DNA from 2 places in the Paracoccus liaowanqingii genome. Region 2 is predicted to be linked to the other one. Evidence: riboswitches for the same ligand, from Rfam matches in the RefSeq annotation. Region 2 holds a riboswitch; the other holds the start of a gene.
The links. A riboswitch is a leader RNA that binds a small molecule or an ion and turns the genes downstream of it on or off. The one in region 2 is predicted to bind cobalamin.

Region 1 (11,510 bases), 1.5 Mb from region 2:
AAAGCTGGCGCCGCCCGCCGCAGGCGCGCGGCATGGCGGCCAGCGACGCCTGGCTGGAGACGATCACCGACGACCCGGGCGAGTTCCTGACCCTGCGCCTGCAGGCCGAACACGACCGCCGCACCCAGATGGGGCTGATCCGCCCCGAGGCGGGTGACCCGTGGTGATAAGGCTGATCCTGCTGCTGATCCTCTGGGCCGGTCCCGTGCAGGCGGAATCGCCTCCGCTGGCGCCGGGCGAGACGCGGCTGATGATCCTGCACGATCACGGCAACCCGGTCGTGGCCGAGATGGTCCGCCTGACCCTGCGCGGCGAATACGACCTGACCGTCTCGCTGGAGGATCTCAAATTCCCCAGTTCGGACGCCTATGACTGGATGCAGATCGACCGCGACCGCTGGTTCCAGGAACGCATCGGCGGGCGGATGATCCAGATCTTCGAACGCGACATCGCGCTGTTTCCGCGCCAGGCCGGGGACCTGTCGCTTGGCCCCCTGGTCCACGATCTGACCCACATCACCCGGGGCGGCGCGCGCGAACAGATTAGCGTGACCTCGGGCCCGGCGCGGCTGACCGTGAAGCCCTTCCCCCATGATAGCCGCCCCCTGACCGCCCGCACGATGGTCCTGACCGACGAGCTGTCGGCCCCTCCGGGTCGGCTGCTGCCGACCGACATCCTGACCCGCCGCGTCACGATCGAGGCCTTGGGCGCGATGGCCAATCACCTCCCGCCCCGTCCCGACATCAGCCAGCCCTGGCTGATCAGCTTCACCCTGCCCGAGATCCGAGAGACCACCCCGACCCCGCAGGGACCGGTGTCGCGCGTGGTCTGGGAATGGCAGATGCGCCCCCGCACCGGCGAGCCGGGCGTGCTGCCGGCCGTGCCCGTCGTCTGGTTCGACACCGAGGCCCGCCGGGTCGAGGTCGCGGCGATGAAGCCCATCCCCTTCGGCTTTGCGGGCTTCACCACCTCCTCGGGGGTGCCCTTCGGGATGGAGCCGGGCTGGGCGATGGCGGGGCTGGCGGCCTTGGGCTTCGGGGCGGGGCTGCTGGCGGTGCTGCGGCGCCGGCTGCCCGATCTGCGCCACAGGCTGCGGGGGCTGCGCCCCAACCCCCATGCGGGCGCCCTGCGCACGGCGGCCGCCCAAGGCGACCTGCCAGCGCTGCGCGCGGCCGCGGCCGATCATCTGGCGTGGCGGGGCGCGGACAGCCCCGCGCATCGCCGCCTGCTGGCCCTGCTGGACCGGCAGATCTATCAGCCCGCGCAGGACGGCGCCTTCGACGCGCAGGGCTGGCTGGCCCGGTATCTGCGGCAGCGGGCCTGACCGCCGCGCCCTTCCGGCTTGACCTGCGGCGGCGGGGGCGGCATTCAGGGCGCTGATGGTTCCCGGCCAAGCCACGCGCGGCCGGGTGAAAAGGGAACACGGTGCGGTGTAGCCAACAGGCGCCAAATCCGTGACTGCCCCCGCAACTGTAAGCGGCGAGCGTCCCCCGATGCCACTGCGCCCCACCGGGTGCGGGAAGGCGGGGGAGGTCACGACCCGCGAAGTCAGGAGACCTGCCATCGAACCAGACGACCACCGGGCGGGGTGTCCCGGAAGGAGATTTCGATGGATGATTCCTCGCGCCGGCCCCTGGCCGCGCCTGACCCTGTGTTGCCGTTTTCGGCGGCGATCCCGCCTGCGGTCCAGCTGTCGGGTGTCAGCTGGGCGCCCCCCCGGGGCCCGCGGATCCTGTCGGATCTGAGCTTCGCGGTCCCGCAGGGCCAGATTGTGGCGATCTGCGGGGCGAACGGGGCGGGCAAGACCTCGCTTCTGCGGCTGATCTATCGCCATCACGCCCCGCAGCAGGGCACCGTCCGGCTGATGGGGCGCGACCTGTGGCAGATGGGCGCCGCCGAGGCCGCGCGCTGCATGGCCGCCGTCCTGCAGGAGCAGCCCACCGATTTCGCCCTGACCGCCCGGCAGATCGTGGCGCTTGGCCGCCTGCCGCACCGGCGCGGATGGGCGGCCGGATGGGCCGGTCCCGACCCTGCCGATGCCCCCCGCATCGCGGCGGCGCTGGAGCGGATGGACGTGACGCCCCTGGCCGACCGCGCCTTCGGCAGCCTGTCGGGCGGCGAGCGCCAGCGCGTCGCGGTCGCCCGGGCCTTGGCGCAAGAGCCGCGCGTGATCGTGCTGGACGAACCCACCAACCACCTCGACATCCGCCACCAGCTGGAACTGCTGGCCCTGCTGCGCGGCCTGGGCCTGACGGTGATCGCCACGCTGCACGACCTGACGCTGGCCGCCCGCTTCGCCGACCGCATCCTTGTCCTGTCCGAGGGGCGCATCCTGGCCGACGGCCCGCCCGACGCCGCGCTGACCGAGGCCGTGCTGGCCCGCGCCTTTCGCGTGGGCGCCCGGATCGACCGCTCGGGCCCCGCGCCGCGCTTTTCCTTCCATCTGTGACGATCTCCGAAAGGACCGCCCCGTGATCCGCTCGTCCCTTGCCGCCCTGCTGCTGTCGGCCCCCGCCGCGCTGGCCCATCCCGTGACCGTGCAAAGCTGCGACCGTCAGGTGACCTTCGACGCGGCCCCGGCGCGCGCCGTGTCCAACGACGTGAACCTGACCGAGATGATGCTGGTCCTGGGCCTGCGCGACCGGATGGTGGGCTATACCGGCATCTCGGGCTGGAAGACGCTGGACGACCGGACGCGCGACGGCGTGGCCGAACTGCCCGAGCTGTCGGCCCGCTATCCTAGCAAGGAGGTGCTGGCCGGGGCGGGCACGGATTTCTTCTTCGCGGGCTGGAACTACGGCATGACGGTCGGCGGCGAGGTCACGCCCGACACGCTGGCCCCCTTCGGCATCGCCGTCTACGAGCTGACCGAAAGCTGCATCCATCTGGGCCCGCGAAACGCATCCGGCATGGAGGACATGTATGGCGACATCCTCAACCTGGGCCGCATCTTCGGGGTCGATGACCGCGCGCAGGCGCTGGTGGACGGATGGCGCACCGAGCTGGCGGCGCTGACCGAAGGGGCGGAGCGCGGAGCCCCGCTGCGCGTCTTCGTCTATGACAGCGGCACCGAGGCGCCCTTCACGGCCGGCGCGCATGGCATGCCGACCGCGCTGATCGAGGCCGCGGGCGGGCGCAACATCATGGACGACCTGCCCAAGAGCTGGGCCGAGATCAGCTGGGAGCCGGTGGCCGACCGCGATCCGCAGGTCATCGTGATCGTCGACTATGGCGACGTGACGGCGGACCAGAAGATCGACTTCCTGCGGACCAATCCCGCACTGGCGGGGATCGACGCGGTCCGGAACGACCGCTTCGTCGTCCTGGACTATGTCGAGGCGACGCCCGGCCCCCGCAACATCCGCGCCGTCGAGAAGCTGGTCGCGGGCTTTTCGGGGGACTGAGCGATGGCCGACACCACCGCGATCCTGACCGCGCAGCGCCGGGGGCTGAGGCTGGGCCTGGGCACCGTCCTGGTGACGGTGCTGGTCATGGCCATCGGCATGGCCGTGTCGGTGGGGGCGGTCGCGGTGCCCCTGTCCACGGTCTGGGGCGTGGTGCTGGACCGCCTGGTGCCGGGCCTGGTCACTCCGGACTGGAGCGCGGGACAGGCCAGCATCGTCTGGCAGATCCGCCTGCCCCGCGCGATCCTGGCGGGGCTGGTGGGCGCGGGTCTGGGCCTGGTGGGCGCGGCGCTGCAGGCGGTGACGCGCAACCCGCTGGCCGATCCGCATCTGCTGGGGATCTCGTCGGGCGGGGCCTTCGGGGCGATCGCGGCGCTGCTTCACACGGGGATGTTCCTCGGCGCGCTGACCGTGCCGGTGATGTCCTTCGGCGGCGCGCTGCTGGCCACGGTGCTGGTCCTGGGCACGGCGCGGATGGCGGGGGCGGGCAGCGCCGACCGGCTGGTCCTGACCGGCGTGGCGGTCAGCTTCGTCATCATGGCCTGCGCCAACATCCTGATCTTTCTGGGCGATCCGCGCGCCACGCATACGGTGGTCTTCTGGATGCTGGGGGGCCTCGGTCTGGCGCAATGGTCCCATCTTCTGTGGCCGCTGGCCGTGCTGGTCCCCTGCGGGCTGTGGCTGTGGGCGCAGGCCGGGCGGCTGAACGCCATGAGCCTGGGCGACGAGACCGCCGCCAGCCTGGGGCTGGAGGTCGGGCGCTTTTGCCTGACCGTTTTCGTGGCGGGGGCGCTGATCACCGGGATCATGGTGGCCTTTTCAGGACTGATCGGGTTCGTCGGCCTGATGATGCCGCATCTGGTGCGGCTGGTCCTGGGGGGCGAAAATGCCCGGGTGCTGCCGGGCTCGGCCTTCGCGGGCGCGGTCTTCCTGATCTGCGCCGATGCGCTGGCCCGGGTGGCGATGGCCCCCGAGGACATCCCCATCGGCGTCGTCACCGGCCTGATCGGCGGGGTGTTCTTCCTGTGGATCATGTCCCGCCGCCCGTGATCCGCCGCCGCTGACCCCTCGATGCGAACGGCCTTGCCGCAGGGGCGGCAGGCGCCTAGACCGGAGGCAGCCCCAAGGGTTGCACGCCGGGCGGGCCGATCCGGATCACGGGGGCACGTCCCCGCGCGGGGCATCACCACGGCCAAGGACGACTGCGGATGTCATCACCAATCCCCCGCGCCCCGCAATGACGCAGCCCACGGCGCCCCGGTCCGATCTGACGGTCGCGGTCGAGGGCGACTGCCTGACGCTTGGCGGCGATCTGGTCGTCTGGTCCCTGCCCCGCCTGCCCGACACCCCTGCCGCGCGGATCGACCTGTCGGGCCTGTCGCGGATGGACACCGCCGGCGCGTGGGAGCTGGCGCAGCGCCGCGACCGGGGCGCCACGCTGAGCGGCCTTTCGGACCACCATCAGGGCCTTCTGGACACGGTGACGGCGGCCCTGCCGGAGGCGGATGATGCCCAGCCCGCCCCCGCCCGCTGGCGCCGCATCCTCGAGGCGACCGGCGTCCGGGTGATGGGCGCGCTGCGCTATCTGGTCGAGCTGGCCGAGTATCTGGGCCGCGTGCTGGCGGCCATGGCGCGGGGGCTGCGCCATCCCTCGCGCTTCCCGATGACAGCGCTGGTCCACCATGCGCAGGAGACCGGGCTGCGCGCCGTGCCCATCGTCGCCGTCATGTCCTTCCTGATCGGGGTGGTGCTGGCCTTCCAGGGATCGGACCAGCTGCGCCAGTTCGGGGCCGAGGTCTTCGTCGTCGACCTGATCGCCATTTCCATCCTGCGCGAACTGGGCATCCTGCTGACCGCCATCGTGGTGGCGGGGCGCACGGCCTCGGCGCTGACGGCCTCGATCGGGTCGATGAAGATGCGCCAAGAGATTGATGCCATGCGCACTTTGGGCCTGGACCCCGACCTGGTGCTGATCCTGCCGCGGGTGCTGGCGCTGGTCGTCATGCTGCCGATCCTGGGGCTGGTTTCGGCGCTGATGGGGCTGCTGGGCGGGGCGGTGATGTCCTGGGTCGAGCTGGGCATCTCGCCCTCGGTCTTTCTGGCGCGGCTCTCCGACGTCAGCGTGACCCACGCCATCGTGGGCCTCTCCAAGGCCCCGGTCTTCGCGGTCATCATCGGGGTGATCGGCTGCCATGCCGGGATGCAGGTCGGCAAGGATGCGGAATCGCTCGGGCGGATGACCTCGTCCGCGGTGGTCAGCGCGATCTTTGCGGTCATCATCGCCGATGCGGCCTTCTCGATCTTCTTCGCGCAGGTGGGGCTGTGAGCGAGGATCCCGTCGTCCGCGTCCGGGGGCTGCGCACCCAGTTCGGCACCCATGTCGTGCATGAGGGGCTGGATCTGGACCTGAGGCGCGGCGAGATCCTGGGCGTCGTCGGCGGATCGGGCACCGGCAAGTCGGTGCTGCTGCGCGCCATCGTGGGGCTGGAGGCCGCACAGGCGGGCGAGATCGACGTGCTGGGCCAGCGCATCGGCAGCCTGTCGGGTGCGGACAGGCGGGCGCTGGAACAGCGATGGGGCGTGATGTTTCAGGACGGCGCGTTGTTCTCGTCCCTGACCGTGCGCGAGAATGTCGAGGTGCCGCTGAACGCCGTTCCCGGCCTGACCGACGCGCAACGGCGGGGACTGGCAGAGCTGAAGGTCAGCATGGCCGGGCTGCCGTGGAAGGCCAACGAGAATTTCCCCTCGGACCTCTCGGGAGGGATGCGTAAGCGGGCCGGGCTGGCCCGCGCGCTGGCGCTGGACCCCGAGATCCTGTTTCTGGACGAACCCACCGCCGGGCTGGACCCGATCGGCGCCACCGCATTCGACAGGCTGATCGTCACGCTGCGCGACGCGCTGAACCTGTCGGTCTTTCTGGTCACGCATGACCTGGACACGCTGCATGCCTGCTGCGACCGCGTGGCCGTCCTGGCCGAACGCAAGGTCCTGACGACCGGCACCATGGACGAGATGCTGGGCGTCGATCACCCTTGGGTGCATGAATATTTCCACGGCCCCCGGGCGCGTGCCGCCGTGAAGAAGGACTGACGCGATGGAAACCAAGGCCAATTACGCCCTGATCGGCGCCTTCACCCTGGCGGGGTTCCTGGGGATCCTGGGCTTCGTTTTGTGGTTCGCGCAGCTGCAGCTGGACCGGCAGTTCGCCTATTACGACGTCTATTTCCCCGAGGTCTCGGGGCTTGGCCCCTCGTCCGAGGTGCGCTTTGCCGGTCTGGCGGTGGGCCGGGTCGTCGACATGCAGCTGGCGCCGGACAATCCGCTGCCGGTCCGGGTCCGGCTGGAGGTGACACTGGACACGCCCATCCGTGCCGACAGCACGGCCGCGCTGGAGGTGCAGGGCGTCACCGGCGTGGCGCTGGTCGCGGTCAGCGCCGGATCGTCCCGCACGCCCCTGCTGCGCGATGCGGACACGTCCGAGGTGCCGGTCATCGCCTCCAGCCGCTCGGCGCTGCAGACGCTGACCGACGAGGGACCGCAGATCATCGAGCGCCTCGGTCTGGTGGCCGAGCAGCTGACCCTGATCCTTGGAGAGGAAAATCAGGCCCGTGTGACGGCAATCCTCGACAATGTCGAACGGTCCAGCGGCAATCTGGATCAGGCGCTGGACGATGTGGCGACGGCGACCCAAGCCATCTCGACCGCCGCCACGGGCATCGCGGCCTTCGGCGGGCAGATGGACGGGCTCAGCCGCAGCGCGGGCACCACGCTGGACCGCTTTGCCGACGCCGCCACCCGGGCCGAGACGACGCTGGCCGCCGCGACCGCCACGCTGGAGGGGGTGGACGGCTATGTCTCGGGCGACCTGACGACCCTGACCCAGCAGCTGGAACGCAGCGCCGCCGGGCTGACCACGCTGACCGAGCGCGCCGATGCCAGCCTGGACGGGCTGGACACCGCGCTGGCCTCGGGGACACGGGCCTTCGACGCAGCCGAGACGGTCGTCACCCGCGACCTCGCCCCGGTGGCCGGTGATCTGCGCGCCACGCTGGCCGCGCTGAACGGCGCGCTGGCCCGCCTGCCCGACGACCTGCCGCAGATCAGCGCCAGCCTGCGCCAGGCGGCGGACGCGGCGTCGGCGGCCTTCACCTCGCTGCGCGGGGTGGTCGAGGGCGCGGGCGGGCCGGTCCAATCCTTCGCGGGCGAGACGCTGCCCCAGATCGGCCGTCTCAGTCAGGACATGCGCGCGCTGGTCGAGAACATGAGCCAGCTTGTCTCGACCCTACGCCGCGACCCCACGCAGCTTCTGTCCGGCCCCCGGACCCCCGAATTCCGCAGATGAGGTTACCCATGCGCCTGCCCCTGATCCTGCTGATCGCGACCCTGCCGGGCTGCGGCGCGCTCTCCGCCCTGCAGGGAGAGCCCGACCGCGACCTGTTCGAGCTGCGCCCGCCCCCGGCTTTTACCTGCAGCCGCTCGCGGGTGGGGGAACTGGTGGTCGAGCCGCCCAAGGCCCGCGCCACGCTGGACAGCAACCGCATCATGATCCGCCCCTCGGCGCTGCAGACGCAATACCTGCCGGATGCCGAATGGGGCGACACCGTGCCCGCGATGCTGCAGCGCCTGCTGGTGCAAAGCCTGGGCGCGACGGGCGCCTACGGCCATGTGGGCCGCGCGCCCCTGGGTCTGTCGGGCGACGTGGCGCTGATCAGCGAGATCGGCGACTTCAACGCCGAGCTGGCCCCCGAGGGCGCCCTGGTGCGCCTCACTGTCGAGGCGCAGATGGTCAGCGAGATGGACGCCCAGGTCGTCTCTCGCGCCAGCTTCTCGGCTGCGGTCCCTGCCGCCGGCACCCGCACCGCCGATCTGATCCCGGCCTTCGACACGGCCTCGCAGCAGCTGGTCGCGCAGATGACGGAATGGGCAGTCCGCGCCTCGGGCGTCGGTCCCGGCGGCTGCAGCTGACGGGCGTCACGCAAAATTAACGAACCGCCGCTAAAGCCGACGATGCCCCTGTTACCGCAAAGGATTTCCTGCCCATGCGCGTTCTCGTCTTCAATGCAGGCAGTTCCAGCCTGAAGTTCGGCCTGTTCGACGGCGACCGGCAGGTCTTCAAGGGCAGCTTCGACCGCTTCCGCGAGGGGGGCTGCGATGTGGCCTTCGAGGGCGCGGACGGTCCGCCCGAACAGGGCCGGGCGCCGCATGCCGATCTGGCGGCGGCCATCGCGGCGGTGCCGGGCGTTCTGGCCGAACGCGGCCTGGCGGGGATCGACGCGGTGGGCCACCGGCTGGCGCATGGCGGGACCGAATTCACCGGCCCGGCGAAGATCGACGAGGCCGTCATCGCCCGGATCGAGGCGCTGACGCCGCTGGCGCCGCTGCACAACCCCGCCATGCTGGAGGGGCTGCGCCTGGCCTCGCACATTTGGCCCGATGTGCCGCAGGTCGCGGTCTTCGACACCAGCTTTCATTTGACCAACCCGGCCCGCGCCACCACCTATGCCGTGCCCGCCGCCTGGCGCGACGCCGGGCTGCGCCGCTTCGGCTTTCACGGCACCTCGCACAAATACGTGGCGCAGCGGGCAGCCGAGGCGCTTGGCCAGCCGTTGTCCGACCTGCGGATCATCAGCGTGCATCTGGGCAACGGCGCCAGCGCCTGCGCGGTGCAATACGGGGCCAGCATCGACAGCTCGATGGGCATGACGCCCTTGGAGGGGCTGGTGATGGGCACCCGCTCGGGCGACATCGACCCCGGGGCCTTCGGATTCCTGCAGCGCCATCTGGGGCTGGACGTGGCGGCCATCGAAGCCGCCCTTTATTCCGACAGCGGGCTGAAGGGGCTGACCGGCAGCCCGGACATGCGCGATGTCGAGGATCGCGCCGCCGCGGGCGATGCGGCGGCGCAGCTGGCGATCAACCTCTATGCCTATCGGGTGCGCAAGTATCTGGGCGGCTATGCGGCGGCGATGGGCGGCGTGGATGCGGTCGTCTTCACGGGGGGCATCGGGCAGAACTCGGCCTCGATGCGGCGGCGGATCTGCGACGGGCTGTCCTTCATGGGGCTGATGCTGGACGATGACCGCAACCGCGCGCCCGACCTGTCCGACCGCGCCGCGCCGCAGATCCAGGCGCAGGGCAGCCGCGTGGCCGTGGTGGTGACCGAGACGGCCGAGCAGCTGATGATCGCGCACGAGGTCCGTACGCTGCTGGACCGTCCCGCCCTGACCCCGCGCCCGGTCCCGGTCGCCGTGTCGGGTCGCCACGTGCATCTGTCGGCCGAGACGGTGCGCGCGCTGTTCGGCGCCGATTATCGCCTGACCGAGGGCGCGCCCCTGCGCCAGCCCGGCAACTGGGTCGCCGAGGAGCGTGTGACGCTGGAAGGCCCCAAGGGCCGGCTGGAGCGCGTGGCGATCCTGGGTCCGCTGCGCCCGCGCACCCAGATCGAGGTGTCGCGCACCGACAGCTTCGCCTTGGGCATCGACGCCCCCGTCCGCAACAGCGGCCAGCTGGAGGGGACGCCAAAGGTCCGCCTGATCGGCCCGCAGGGCGCGTTCGAGACGGACGGCCTGATCGTCGCGGCCCGCCATGTCCACACCAACCCCACCGACGCGGCGGCGATGGGCCTGTCGGATGGCGAGATGGTCGAGATCGAGGTGCAAGGCGCGGACGGCCGGGGCCTGGTCTTTGCCCATACGCTGGTGCGCGTCGCCGCCGGCACGGTGACCGAGATGCATATCGACACCGACGAGGCCAATGCCGCCGGCATCTCGGGCCATGTCGACGGCGCCGTGGTGCCGCATGTGCAGGCACTGCCGAAGGGCTGACGGGGAGGTTGGGGGGGGCGTGTCCGGCGCCCTTGGTGGTCGCCTCGGCGCGGCCCTGTCGGCCTGACCCGCGCGTTGCCCGGCAATCATGTCGGGCAGCGAGGCGGGGGCGGATCGTCGGAGCGCCAGCGTCAGGCGCCCGATGCGGGTGCCGACACCATCAAGGCCTTGCGATGGCGGGGCTTGGGGCGACCGCGACGTCCTGCGTCAGGAACGCCCCTCGGACGCCCGGTCCTTTCGCACACGCGCAGTCGTGACGGGACAGGGCTGGCCGTCGAAGAAGACCTGCAGGATCCGTTCGAAGACCTCCCCGCCCCCCGCCCCCGCGAACAGCGTCGCGGAGGAGCGCAGCTTGGCGGCGTCGATCGACCCGAAGATGCCTTCGGCAGAGCTGTCCTCATGCGCCAGCACGGCGCCGGCGCAGGCCCGCAGGCGCGGGCCCAGGACCGGATGAGCCAGATAGCGCCGCGCCTCGTCCAGATCCGCGATGCCGTAATGCCGCGCCATGGAGGATTGCCCCAGCCCGCGCAGCTGCGGGAAGATGAACCACATCCAGTGGCTCTGCTTGCGGCCCCGGGTCAGCTCGGCCAGCGCGATGTCATGGCCGTCCTTCTGCGCGGCCACGAAGCGGTCCAGTGCGGCGGGGTCGTCGGTCTGGGACTGGCGGGGCATGGGGGGCTCCTTCTGAAGGTCCGGATGAGGTGACAGGGCGGTCTAGGCGCGGGGTCAGCGGTGCGGCAGCTCGGGCCGGATACGGGCGGCGATGATGCTGCACAGCACCACCATCAGCGCGCACCATGCACCCAGAAACAGGCATTGCGTCGGAAAATCGACCCCGGCATCGATCAGAAGTCCGGTGATCCCGGGCCCGATGGCGGTCGAGATCACCATGATCGTCGTGGCCAGCGACCGGATCGCGCCCAGATGGGCGGTGCCGTAGAGCACGGGGAACAGCACGCCCCACAGCGACCCGGCCATGCCCTGGGTGATCCCCACCACCGCCAGCGCGACATACCAGCCTGCGACACCCTCGGCCGGGCCGATCAGGGTCACGCCGATCCCCATCGGCAGGACCAGAAGCGGCAGCAGCCGCAGCGCGCCGAAGCGGTCCGCCGCCCATCCCGCCCCGAAGGCCGCCAGGATAGTCGTCACGCCGAAGGCCGTGTAGCCCGGCGCCATCTGGGTCAGGGTCCAGCCCTTGACCTGCGCGACATGGGCCTGATGGAAGAAGATCACCGTCGCGATGAAGCCCGGCGTCAGCAGCACCGGCAGCAGCGCGGGC
Region 2 (11,510 bases):
GCTGCATCACGCCGCCCCGGCGCTGCGGGGCGCATAGATCCACCGGCCCACCCGCCGCGTCGCGGCGTTGCCCACGATCACGACCGTCCGCATGTCGGCCATCTCGGGGCGCGCCTCGGCCAGCGTGACGGTGCGCAGGGCCTCGTCGGGGGTGCTGACCGCGCGGGCGAAGATGATCAGCCGCTCGGGGCCGCATTCCTCGCGCAGGACCTCCAGCACCCGCGCAAAGCCCTGAGGCCGGCTGGCCGAGCGGGGGTTGTAGAAGGCCATCGCGAAATCGCCCCGGGCGGCATGGCGCAGGCGATGCTCGATCAGCGAAAAGGGCTTGAGGTTGTCCGACAGGTTGATGGCACAGAAATCATGGCCCAGGGGCGCGCCCGCCCGCGCCGCCGCCGCCAGCATCGCGGTGATGCCGGGCAGGATGCGGATGTCGGGATCCGCGCCTGCCGCCTCCACCGCCTCGAAGAGGGCCGAGGCCATGGCGAAGACCCCCGGATCGCCCGAGGAGACGATGACCACCCGCCGACCGCTGGCCGCCAGATCCAGCGCCAGCCGCGCCCGGTCCAGCTCGACCCGGTTGTCGGACGGGTGCATCACCAGCCCGTCGCGCGCGGCGATCCGCGCGACATAGGGGATGTAGCCCACGATGTCGGTCGCCTGGTCCAGTGCAGCGCCGACCTCGGGCGTGACCATGGCCTCGGACCCCGGACCAAGGCCCGCGACGGTGATCCAGCCGGTCATTCCGCGACCTTGGGCAGGGCCACGGGGCGGCGGCCCCGGCCATGGACCAGCACGATGGCAAAATAGGGGCAATCCTCGGCGGTGACATCGGCCAGACGGGCGATGCGCTGGCCGGGCATGGTGCCGCGTTCGACCAGAAGCGCATCCTCCAGCCGCCCCGCCGCCGCCAGAGCCCTGCGCACGCGGGGCAGATGGCGCCCGGTCTTCATGATGACCAGCGCGTCGCTGCCCGCCATGTGGCGCGCCAGATCGGCCTCGGGCAGGGTGCCCATCAGCACGGTCAGCACGTCGTCGCCCCAGGTCATCGGCGTGCCGCTGGCGTTCCAGCAGCCGACCATGCCGGGAATGCCGGGGATCACCTGCACCTCGGCCCGGCCCTGCAGCCGCACATGCAGATGCATGAACGAGCCATAGAGGAACGGGTCCCCTTCGCACAGCACCACCACGTCGCCGTCCTGGGCCAGCGTTGCCAGCCGGTCCGCCCAGTCATCGTAGAAGGCCGAGAGCAGGTCGTTATAGGCCGGGCTGTCGAAGGGGATCTCGGTCGTGACGGGGTATTCCATCGGGTATTCGACGGCGTCGGGGGCCAGCATCCCCTCGACGATGCGCCGCGCCTGTCCCTGCCGCCCGGGCTTGCGGAAATAGGCGACGTGCCGCGCCCCCCGGATCGCCCGGTCGGCCCGGACCGAGATCAGGTCGGGATCGCCCGGCCCCAGGCCCGCGCAGATGATCTGGCCCATCGCCCTCATTCCTTCCGGCTGGCAAGCGCGTTGATCGCGGCCACGGTGATCGCCGATCCGCCAAGGCGCCCGCGCACGATGACCGACGGGCAGGGGGGCGCCGCCATCAGCGCATCCTTGGATTCGGCAGCCCCCACGAAGCCCACAGGGCAGCCGATGATCGCGGCGGGGCGGGGGCAGTCGGGATCCTCCAGCATGTTCAGCAGATGAAACAGCGCGGTCGGCGCATTGCCGATGGCCACCACGGCGCCGGCCAGATGCGGGCGCCACAGCTCCAGCGCGGTGGCGCTGCGGGTGTTGCCCATGTCGCGCGCCATCTCGGCCACGCGGGGGTCGTTCAGGGTGCAGATCACCGGGTTGCCGACGGGCAGGCGGGGCTTGGTGATCCCCTCGCTGACCATGCGCGCATCGCAGAGGATCGGCGCACCGGCGGCCAGCGCCGCGCGGGCGGCGGTGGCCATGCCGGGCGTGAAGGCCACGTCGCGTTCCAGCCCCACCAGCCCCGCCGCATGGATCATGCGCACGACGACGGGCTCCTCGTCGGCGTCGAAGCGCGCCAGGTCGGCTTCGGCCCGGATCATGGCGAAGGACTGGCGATAGATCGCGGCGCCGTCCTTTTCGTAGGTATGGGGCATCACAGAACTTTCGGCAATTGGGTGGGGTGCAGCCCGCGCAGGGCTGCGGGATCGGAGGCGCAGCCATGGCGGATCAGGTCGAACCCGGCAGGCGTCGCGGTCAGGGTGACGTCGGCGGCGCGCGGCCAGCCGCAGCCCTTGGCGCAGCCCGACACATGCAGCACCGCACCCTCGGGCAGCAGCGCGGCCAGGCTGCGGGCCAGGGGCCGGGTCGCGGCATGGCCCTGCGGGCAGGCGGGCCCGCCGGGGCAGGCGCGCAGCCGCAGGGCGGGGTCGCGGGGGTTCAGGATCAGCCCCGGCAAAGCGGGCAGGCTGCGGGTGCCCGTCACCAGCACCATGCGCCACGGCGTCAGGCGCAGCGGGCCAAGGCGGGCCAGATGGCGCAGCGTGTCGGGGGGGATCTGCCCGAATTCCAGCGCGGCCAGCATCCCCTGCGGGGTGGGGCCGGGGGCGGCCTGCGCCATGGGCGCAGGCGCGGGCAGGGTGGCACCGGGGGGCCGCGCGCCGCGCGCGATCAGCGCCGCCATGCGGCCCCGGCCCTGGGGCGCGCCGCTCTGTTCCAGGAACCAGCGGGCGAGGTCCAGCGCCTGCTGGGGCCCGTGGTAGGGGGCGCCGTGGTCCATCCCCTCGGCGCGCAGGATCAGGCCGTGGGCGCCCCGCTCGATGCGGAGATCGGCGGGGTCGCGGGTCAGGACCGGGGCCGGGCCGGGATCGACGGCGAAGCCGAATTTCGCGGGCAAGGTCAGGTCGCTGCCCGCCAGTGCCTCGGCCAAGGCCTGTGCTACCGCGTCGGTTTCGGCGTCGGCAAAGGGCGTGACCATGATGTTGCGCCGCGCCTCGGTCGCCGCATCCGCGTCGATCAGCTCCTGCGCGCGCAGGGCCGCGATCAGCGGCGCATGGGTGGCGGGGGTCACGCCGCGCAGCTGCAGATTGGCGCGGCAGGTCAGCTCGATGGTGCCGTTGCCATGGGCCAGGGCCGCGTCGGCAATGGCGCCCGCCTGCGCCGCGTCCAGACGCCCGCCGGGGGGCGGATGCGCACCACCCAGCCATCGCCGGACTCCATCGGCTGCAGCGCGCCGGGGCACCAGCCCCTGACCTGTCCCCCGACCGCGCTCATAGCGCGGCCGCGATGGAATTGCGGCGCGTCACCCACAGCCCGGCCTCGGCGAGACGGCGGAACAGGTCGCGCATCGCGGCCAGCGCCTGCGGGTTGGCCTCGGCCAGGAAGGCCGCGATCTCGGGGCGGCCGAGCGTGGCGTCGTGATAGAGGTCGAAGAGATGCGCGGGCACTGCCCCTGCCAGATGCGCGAAGGCTGCCAGATGGTCCAGCGTGGCGGCGATCTCCGCCGCCCCCCGGTAGCCATGGGCGGTCATCGCATCGGCCCATGCGGGGTCTGCGGCGCGGGCGCGGACGGTGCGGGCGATCTCCTCGGTCAGGGTGCGGGCGCGGGGGCGGTCGGGCTGGGTGGCGTCCAGATGATAGAGGGCGGGCGCCTGCGCCCCGATCCGCGCCATCGCGGCGGCAAAGCCCGCCTCATGCGCGGCATAATCGGCGGCCAGCAGCAGGTCGCTTTCCGGCAGGTCCTGCGCGTGGACGAAGCTGTCGGCGCGGGTCAGGCGCGTCTCCAGCTCGGCGCGCGCCTCGCGGGCGGTACCGTCGGCGCCAATGGCCCAGCTGGAGGCCGCGATCCACGCCTCGCCTGCCGCTGCCCGCGCAGCCTCGGTGAACTGGTCGGGCGCGGTGCCCATGCCCAGGCCATATTGGCCGGGCTGGGGGCCGAAGACCCGCGCCCCCGCCGCATAGGGATTCATGTCGGACGCCTCGTCGCGATCGGCCAGCGTCGCGGCCCCGGTCTGGAACAGCTGCGCCAGCACCGGAAACACGTCGCGAAAGAGGCCTGAGACCCGCAGCGTCACGTCGATGCGCGGGCGGTCCAAGAGCGCCAGCGGCACCACCTCGACGCCCGAGACGCGGCCCGAGCCCTCGTCCCACACCGGCTTCAGCCCCGCCAGGTGCAGGGCCATGGCGAATTCCTCGCCCGCCGTGCGCATGGTGGCGCTGCCCCACAGATCGACGACCAGACCCTGCGGCCAGTCGCCGTGGTCCTGCAGGTGGCGGCGCAGCAGCTCCTCGGCCAGCTTGACGCCTTGCGCGTGGGCCGAGGGCGTGGGCACCGCGCGCGGATCGACGCTGTAGAGGTTGCGCCCGGTGGGCATCACATCCGCACGCCCCCGGTTGGGCGAGCCCGAGGGCCCCGGCGCCACGAAGCGCCCGTCCAGCGCGGCCATCAGCCCCGCACGTTCCTGCGCCCCGCAGGCCCCTTGGCCCCAGACATGCAGCCCCTCGCCATACTGGCTTTCCTTGATGTCGCAGACGAAGCGGTCGATGCGGGTGATCGCCTCGGCGGCGCTGGCGTCGGGGGGGATGCCCAGATCGGCCTCGACGCCCAAGGCCCGCGCCTCGTCGCGGATGGTGGCGATCAGGCGGTCGCGCCGCGCCGGGTCCATGCCGTCGGCGGTGGAGTATTCGTCCAGGGACCGCTCCAGCCCCGCCATGCCGGGAGGCAGGGCGCTAGCCCGCATGGGGGGGGCATATGGCCAAGCGTCACGGCGCCGATGCGGCGCTTGGCCTGCGCGGCCTCGCCCGGATCGTTGACGATGAAGGGATAGATGACCGGCAGCGCGCCGGTCAGGGCAGAAGGCCAGCAGTCGCCCGACAGCGCGACGGCCTTGCCCGGCAGCCATTCCAGCGTGCCATGCGCGCCCATGTGGATCAGCGCATGGGGGTCCTGCTGCGCCAGCCACAGATAGAACGCGACATAGGCATGGCGCGGGGTGCGGGTCAGGTCGTGATAGCTGTCCTCGCGCCCCGCGCGGTGGCTGCGTTCCGGCTGCAGGGCCAGCCACAGCTTGCCACGTTGGGTGACGCGCAGGTGGAGGGCGCCGTCGCGGCAGTCGGGATCGGTCTCGGGCGGGCCCCAGGCTGCATGCAGGTCGTCCTGCAGGGCCTGCGGCAGGCGGGCCAGGGCGGCACGATAGTCCGTCAGCGGCCAGGCGACCGTGCCCTCGGGCATCGAGGGGCCGGGGGGCACGTCATGGCCGGCATCCGCCAGCATCCCGGCCACCGCATGGGCCGAGGCGGGGGCGTCCAGGCCCACCGCATGGGCGATCTGCCAGTCGCGCCCGGGATAGGTGGACAGGACCAGCGCCACCCGGCGATCCGGCACGGGGGTCCGGGCCAGCCGCGCCCAGGCTGCGATGCGGTCCACCGCCGCGCCTAGAAGTGCCGCATCCACGCGATGGGCAAAGCGGGAATATTGCAGGTCGGGATCGCGCCGCCCGGGCGACTTGAAGCTGATCAGCCCCGCGAAGATGCGCCCGTCCACCTCGGGCAGCACGACGTTCATCGCCAGGTCCGAGGGCGACAGCCCGCGTTCCGCCACCGCCCATTCGCGACGGCGGTTGGTGGAGAGCGCGACTTGGAAGACCGGGCCGGGGAAGGGGGCGAAGGGCGCCTCGGACCCCGCCGAGAAGCCCGTGGCATTCACCACCAGCGCGGGCGGGGCGGGCAGGGCGCCCCGCAGCCAGTCCGCCAGCCCCGGCGCCTTCAGCGAGGGCGCGAAGGCCCCCACGGCCGCGAAGCCCCGGTCCCGCAGCGCCCGGATCAGCGCATCGATGGGGGCCACATCGGCCGCCGCCAGCCAGCTGCGATAGAAGGTGACCAAGGCGCGCGCCTCGCCCGGCGTCTCGATCACCCCAAGGTCGGGATCATAGAACCCCATCTGCGGCAGCGTCTTGATGCCGGGCACCGGCGCCGCCTGAAGACCCGAGGCGATGGCCATCTGCGCCAGCGCCGCTTGTGCTGCCACCGCGCCGCCCTGATCGCAATGGCGCCGCAGCACGCGCAGCACGGAGGGCGGCACGGTGGAGACCGCCTCCAGCCGCGCATCGTCGCGCCCGTCGGCGGGCAGGACGGCCAGCGCGATACCCCGCCTGCGCGCCAGATCGGCGACCGAGGCCAGACCATAGGGCCAATAGGCCTCGCCCCCGATAAGTCGGATCAGGACGCCCTTAGCGCCCGACAGAGTCTGTTCGACATAGGTATCGACCGAGACCGGATGGCGCAAAGCCACCAGATTGCACAGCCGCGTGGAGGGCAGCCCTCCCTCCGCGCGTTTCCAGCCTGCCGCGAAGGCCCCCAGGTCGCTGTCCGAGAAGGACAGCACGACCAGATCGCCGGGCGTCTGCCCGGGATCATAGGGGGTGTCGGTCTGGTCCAGACCGACCTTTTCGCGGAAGACCACATGCATCAGGCGGGTACGCCCTCGAGGACGGCGCGGATCGCCTCCGGGTTCACGTCGTCATGTTCCGCGATGACCACGAGGCGAGAGACACGGGGCTGATCCCCCCACGGGCGGTCGTACTGGTGGCGCACCCGCGCGCCCACGGCCTGCACCAGCAGGCGCATGGGCTTGCCCTGCACGGCCACATGGCCCTTGACCCGCAGGATGTTCTGCTCGGCGGCCAGACGGGCGATGCGGGCGGCCAGATCGGCGGGATCGGTGATCTCGGGCAGCTCGATCACGACGGTGTCGAAATCCTCGTGCTCGTGATCGTCGGCGCCGTCATGATGGCTGGGGCGGGCGGCGATGTCGTCCTCGGCGGCGGCCCCCAGTCCCAGGATCAGGCGGGCGTCGATCTGGCCCTCGGTCACCGTCAGGATGGGCAGCTTGCGGGGCAGTTCGGCCTCGATCACCGCGCGGGCTTTGGCGATGCCCGCCTCACCGGCCAGATCGGCCTTGGTCAGCAGGATCACGTCGGCACAGCTGATCTGATCCTCGAAGACCTCGGACAGGGGCGTCTCGTGGTCCAGGCTGTCATCGGCGGCGCGCTGCGCATCGACTGCCGCCACGTCGGGGGCAAAGCGGCCCGCGGCCACCGCCTCGGCATCGGCCAGCGCGATCACGCCGTCGACGGTGATGCGCGAGCGGATCGCGGGCCAGTCGAAGGCCTTCAGCAGGGGTTTCGGCAGCGCCAGACCCGAGGTCTCGATCAGGATGTGGTCGGGCTTTTGCGGCAGCGCCATCAGGCGTTCCAGCGTGGGGATGAAGTCGTCGGCCACCGTGCAGCAGATGCAGCCGTTCGACAGCTCCATGATGTTCTCGGCCGGGCAGTTGTCGTCGGCGCAGCCCTTCAGGATGTCGCCATCGACCCCCATCGTGCCGAATTCGTTGACCAGCACGGCCAGCCGCAGCCCCTGGGGGTTCTGCATCAGGTGGCGGATCAGCGTGGTCTTGCCCGAGCCCAGAAAGCCCGTGATCACGGTCACCGGGGTCTTGGTCAGGTCGCCTTTGGGAAGATCGGTCATCGGGGTCACTCCTGTGGGGGGATGCGCGCAAGGCTCTGCTTGCGGAAGATGGCGGGGCGTTCGCGCCACGGCACGATGCCGTCGGCGGTCGCGGCATAGGCGCGGGCGCCCGACAGGATCTGGTCGGCATCCCCGGGCATCAGGCGGCCATAGACATAGGACCATTTGCCGGGTGCCGACAGGGCCACCGAGCAGCCCTGCGAACAGGCCGACAGGCATTCGACGGCGCGGATCTCGACCCCTTCGGGGGCCGCGTCGGACAGGGCTGCCAGCAGGCTGGCGCCGGGGCGCGGGCCTTCGGCATCCGGGGCCGCGTCGGTCCCGCGGCAGGTGGTGCAGACATGCAAGACGGCGCGCATCACGGCTTTCCTTCGGTCTCGGGCCTTCGGTCACGGGGCGGGACAGGGGGAGGCCGAAAGGGGAATGGCACGGGTCATCCGGCCATCGCCCTGCCGGTTGCGAAACACCCCGTTCGCCCGTCATCACTGCGTGCTGGCAGGTCTCCCGGCTTGCGGATCCTGGGGCCTGGCCCCAACGGTCGTCCCACCTTCCCGGCCCCGGGGGCCAGTGGATCGGGCGACCTTTCCGGTCACGGTCGCGGGGGCGGCTGCGCTTGGACGGGGGATCCCGGCCTGTCGCATTCCCTCTTCGCCTGCCATAAGGCAGGAACCAACACGCGCCTACCAAAAGCCCCGCGCCCCCGATTTGTCAACCGCCCAGAGGCCGCCCCATGACCCAGCCCGACCCCGCCACCCCGTCCCAGACCGCCGAGGATCTGGCCCGCCACGCGCAGAAGATGGCCAAGAAGAAGGCCGCCCGCGACCGCATGATGGAGACGAAGACCGGCGAGAAGGGGCTGATCATCGTCCATACCGGGCCGGGCAAGGGCAAGTCGTCCTCGGGCTTCGGCATGATCATGCGCTGCATCGCGCATGGCATGCCCTCGGGCGTGGTGCAGTTCATCAAGGGCGCGTGGGACACGGGCGAACGCACGCTGCTGACCACGCATTTCGCCGAGATCTGCCAGTTCCATGCCATGGGCGAGGGCTTCACCTGGGAAACCCAGGACAAGGCCCGCGACATCGCCATGGCGCAGGCGGGCTGGGCCAAGGCGCAACAGATGATCCGCGACCCCGCCATCCGCATGGTCCTGCTGGACGAGATCAACATCGCCTTCCGCTACGGCTATCTGGACGTGGCCGAGGTGCTGGCCTTCCTCAAGGCCGAAAAGCCCCCCATGACCCATGTCGTGCTGACCGGGCGCGGCGCTCCCGAAGCGCTGGTCGAGGCCGCCGATCTGGTGACCGAGATGACGCAGGTCAAGCATCCCTTCAAGTCGGGCATCAAGGCGCAGGCCGGCGTCGAGTTTTGACACCCGCGCGCGGGCGGGGCAGAAATAATGCACATTGCCGTGAACCCGCATGCGGGCTGGCGGGTTTATGTTCAACCATTAGTCCGGAGTGCCGCGCCACATGACCCTGCCCCCGCCCCCCCTGCTGCCCGCCGAGGCGGCGCTGTTCCTGGATTTCGACGGCTGCCTGGTCGAGATCGCGCCGCGTCCCGATGCCGTCGTCGTGACGCAGGCCCTGCGCGACCGGCTGGCCGCGCTGCGGGACCGGCAGGACGGGGCGCTGGCGCTGATCTCGGGGCGTGACGTGGCCGATCTCCGCGGGCATCTGGACGGGTTTTCCGGCATGATCGCGGGCAGTCACGGGTCCGAGCTGTCGCCTGCGCCCGGCCTGATCGACACGCTGCACAGCGTCGGCGTCGATGCCGCCGCCCTCCATGCCGAGGCGCACGCACTGGCCGCCCCCCATCCCGCGATCCTGGTCGAGGAAAAGCCCCATGGCGTCGCGCTGCATTACCGCGACGATCCGTCCCTGCAGGGCTTCGTCGAACGGACCATGCAGGACATGGCCGCCCGCCACCCGCACCTGATGCTGCAGCCCGCCAAGATGGCGATGGAGCTGCGTCCGGGCGGCGTCGGCAAGGACAGCGCGCTGGCGCATCTGATGACGCTGGTGCCCTTCGCGGGCCGCGTGCCCGTCTTCGCGGGCGACGACACCACCGACGAGCCCGCCATGGCCGAGGCGCAGTCGCGCGGCGGCTTCGCCATCAAGGTCGGCGACGGACCCACCGCCGCCCGCCACCGCCTGTCGGACCCCGCCGCCTTGGCGGACTGGCTCGACGCATCCCTGACCTGAGGAGACCCCATGTCCCGTCCGCCCGAGTCCCGGCCCGATCCCTCCCGGCAGCCCCCATCCGGGGAACCCACCATCGCAGAGGATCAGCCGGACCAGGACCCCTCGGGACACAGCCCTCCGGACAGGCCGCCTCGCGCCTGATCGTCGTGTCGAACCGCCTGCCCTTGGGCGACAGCCCCTCCGGCGGGCTGGTCGTCGCGCTGGAGGATGCGCTGCGCAGCTCGGGCGGGGTCTGGGTCGGCTTCTCGGGCCAGACCGAGGACGATCCGTCGGACGACCTGCAGGACCATCCCGGCGCGGCCTTCCAGCGCCTGTCCTTCGATCTGACCCCGCAGGATCACGAGGAATACTATCTGGGCTATTCCAACTCGATCCTCTGGCCGCTGTGCCACGGGCGGCCCAACCTGATGCGGATCAAGCCGGAATATCTGGACGGCTATGCCCGGGTGAACGCACGGATCGCCCGGATGCTGGTGCCGCATCTGCGCCCCGGCGACCGGATCTGGGTGCAGGACTATCACCTCTTCCCGCTGGCGATGGAGCTGCGCGCGCTTGGCGTCACCGCGCCCATCGGGCATTTCCTGCACATCCCCTTTCCCGGCCCCGCCGATTGCGGCGCGCTGCCCAACCCGGCCGAGCTGTTCGACTGGCTGTCCCATTACGATCTGGTCGGGTTCCAGACCGAGCGTGACCTGGGCGCCTTCGCCGAAAGCGCGCGGCAGCTGGCGGACGGGGACCAGATCTCGGACCAGCTGTTCCGGCTGTCGGGCCGCCGGGTGCGCACGCAGGTCTTTCCCATCGGCATCGACACCGCCGCCTTCATGGCCGAGGCCGCCGAGGCCCCCGACAGCGACCGCATGCGCAGCCTGACCCGCGCGCAGATGATGATCGGCGTGGACCGGCTGGACTATTCCAAGGGCATCCCGCAGCGCTTCCGCGCCTATCAGCTGCTGCTGGAGAAGATCCCGGACCTGCACGAGAAGATCTCGTTTTTGCAGATCGCCCCGCCCACGCGCGGCGAGGTCGACGCCTATCAGGACATCCGCGAAGAAACCGAGCATCTGGCCGGGCGGATCAACGGGCAGTTCGCCACGCTGAACTGGACGCCCATCCGCTTCATCCACCGGCCCTTCCCGCGCAACGAGCTGGCGGGTCTCTACCGGCAGGCGCGGATCGGGCTGGTCACGCCCTTGGCCGACGGCATGAACCTGGTCGCCAAGGAATATGTCGCGGCCCAGAATGCCGAGGATCCCGGCGTGCTGATCCTGTCGCGCTTTGCGGGCGCCGCCGAGACGATGACCGAGGCGCTGATCATCAATCCCCACGATCCGCACGATCTGGCCGTGGCCATGGCGCAGGCCATGCGCATGTCGCGCTCGGAACGTCAGGACCGCCATGCCGCCCTGCTGGAGGGCGTGGTGACCCATGACATCGCGTGGTGGTCGCGGACCTATCTGGCCGCCTTGGGCGACTGATCCCGAGGCCGCCGAATCACTCTGGTCGCGGGATGCGTGATCGGAGTGCCCAATTCCTGGGCATGACCCCTGATTTGCGCCTGCGGCATCGGCAGATGCGGGCGCCGGTGCCGCAGTGCGGCATCGACCGATGACAGGGCGGGGGGCATGGCGCATGATGAAGCAGTGAAGCCCATGCTTCGTGGCGTCCTCCTCCGGTCCGGCCACGGACCTTCCGGAAAGCCGCCGGGTCTGCCGCATCCTCCTCCCTGCGGTCAGACCCGGCGGTCTTTTCGTTGATGTGTCGGGATCAGCCGATCAGCGTCGCGACATGGCGCAGCGCGGCGGCATAGCCCTGCAGGCCCAAC

Region 1: linked by a shared signal. The riboswitch ahead of E4191_RS09525 (ABC transporter ATP-binding protein) and the one ahead of E4191_RS00935 (DUF1636 family protein) in region 2 are both predicted to bind cobalamin.

Annotation. Positions count from the first base shown of each region.
Region 1 covers NZ_CP038439.1:1,960,206-1,971,715, forward strand. The annotation lists gene E4191_RS09515 (tetratricopeptide repeat protein) at 1-167, shown strand, start outside; gene E4191_RS09520 (BatD family protein) at 164-1,324, shown strand; cobalamin riboswitch at 1,364-1,579, shown strand; gene E4191_RS09525 (ABC transporter ATP-binding protein) at 1,610-2,449, shown strand; gene E4191_RS09530 (ABC transporter substrate-binding protein) at 2,472-3,404, shown strand; gene E4191_RS09535 (FecCD family ABC transporter permease) at 3,408-4,454, shown strand; gene E4191_RS09540 (ABC transporter permease) at 4,642-5,730, shown strand; gene E4191_RS09545 (ABC transporter ATP-binding protein) at 5,727-6,494, shown strand; gene E4191_RS09550 (MlaD family protein) at 6,499-7,746, shown strand; gene E4191_RS09555 (ABC-type transport auxiliary lipoprotein family protein) at 7,755-8,369, shown strand; gene E4191_RS09560 (acetate/propionate family kinase) at 8,444-10,228, shown strand; gene E4191_RS09565 (DUF1810 domain-containing protein) at 10,436-10,900, opposite strand; gene E4191_RS09570 (MFS transporter) at 10,955-11,510, opposite strand, start outside.
Region 2 covers NZ_CP038439.1:200,989-212,498, forward strand. The annotation lists gene E4191_RS00900 (cobalt-precorrin-6A reductase) at 1-37, shown strand, start outside; gene cobJ (precorrin-3B C(17)-methyltransferase) at 7-741, opposite strand; gene E4191_RS00910 (precorrin-2 C(20)-methyltransferase) at 738-1,481, opposite strand; gene E4191_RS00915 (precorrin-8X methylmutase) at 1,487-2,116, opposite strand; gene E4191_RS00920 (precorrin-3B synthase) at 2,116-3,201, opposite strand; partial or broken gene cobN (cobaltochelatase subunit CobN) at 3,230-6,426, opposite strand; gene cobW (cobalamin biosynthesis protein CobW) at 6,426-7,484, opposite strand; gene E4191_RS00935 (DUF1636 family protein) at 7,490-7,843, opposite strand; cobalamin riboswitch at 7,962-8,173, opposite strand; gene cobO (cob(I)yrinic acid a,c-diamide adenosyltransferase) at 8,215-8,856, shown strand; gene otsB (trehalose-phosphatase) at 8,957-9,688, shown strand; gene E4191_RS00950 (alpha,alpha-trehalose-phosphate synthase (UDP-forming)) at 9,835-11,163, shown strand; gene aroQ (type II 3-dehydroquinate dehydratase) at 11,453-11,510, opposite strand, start outside.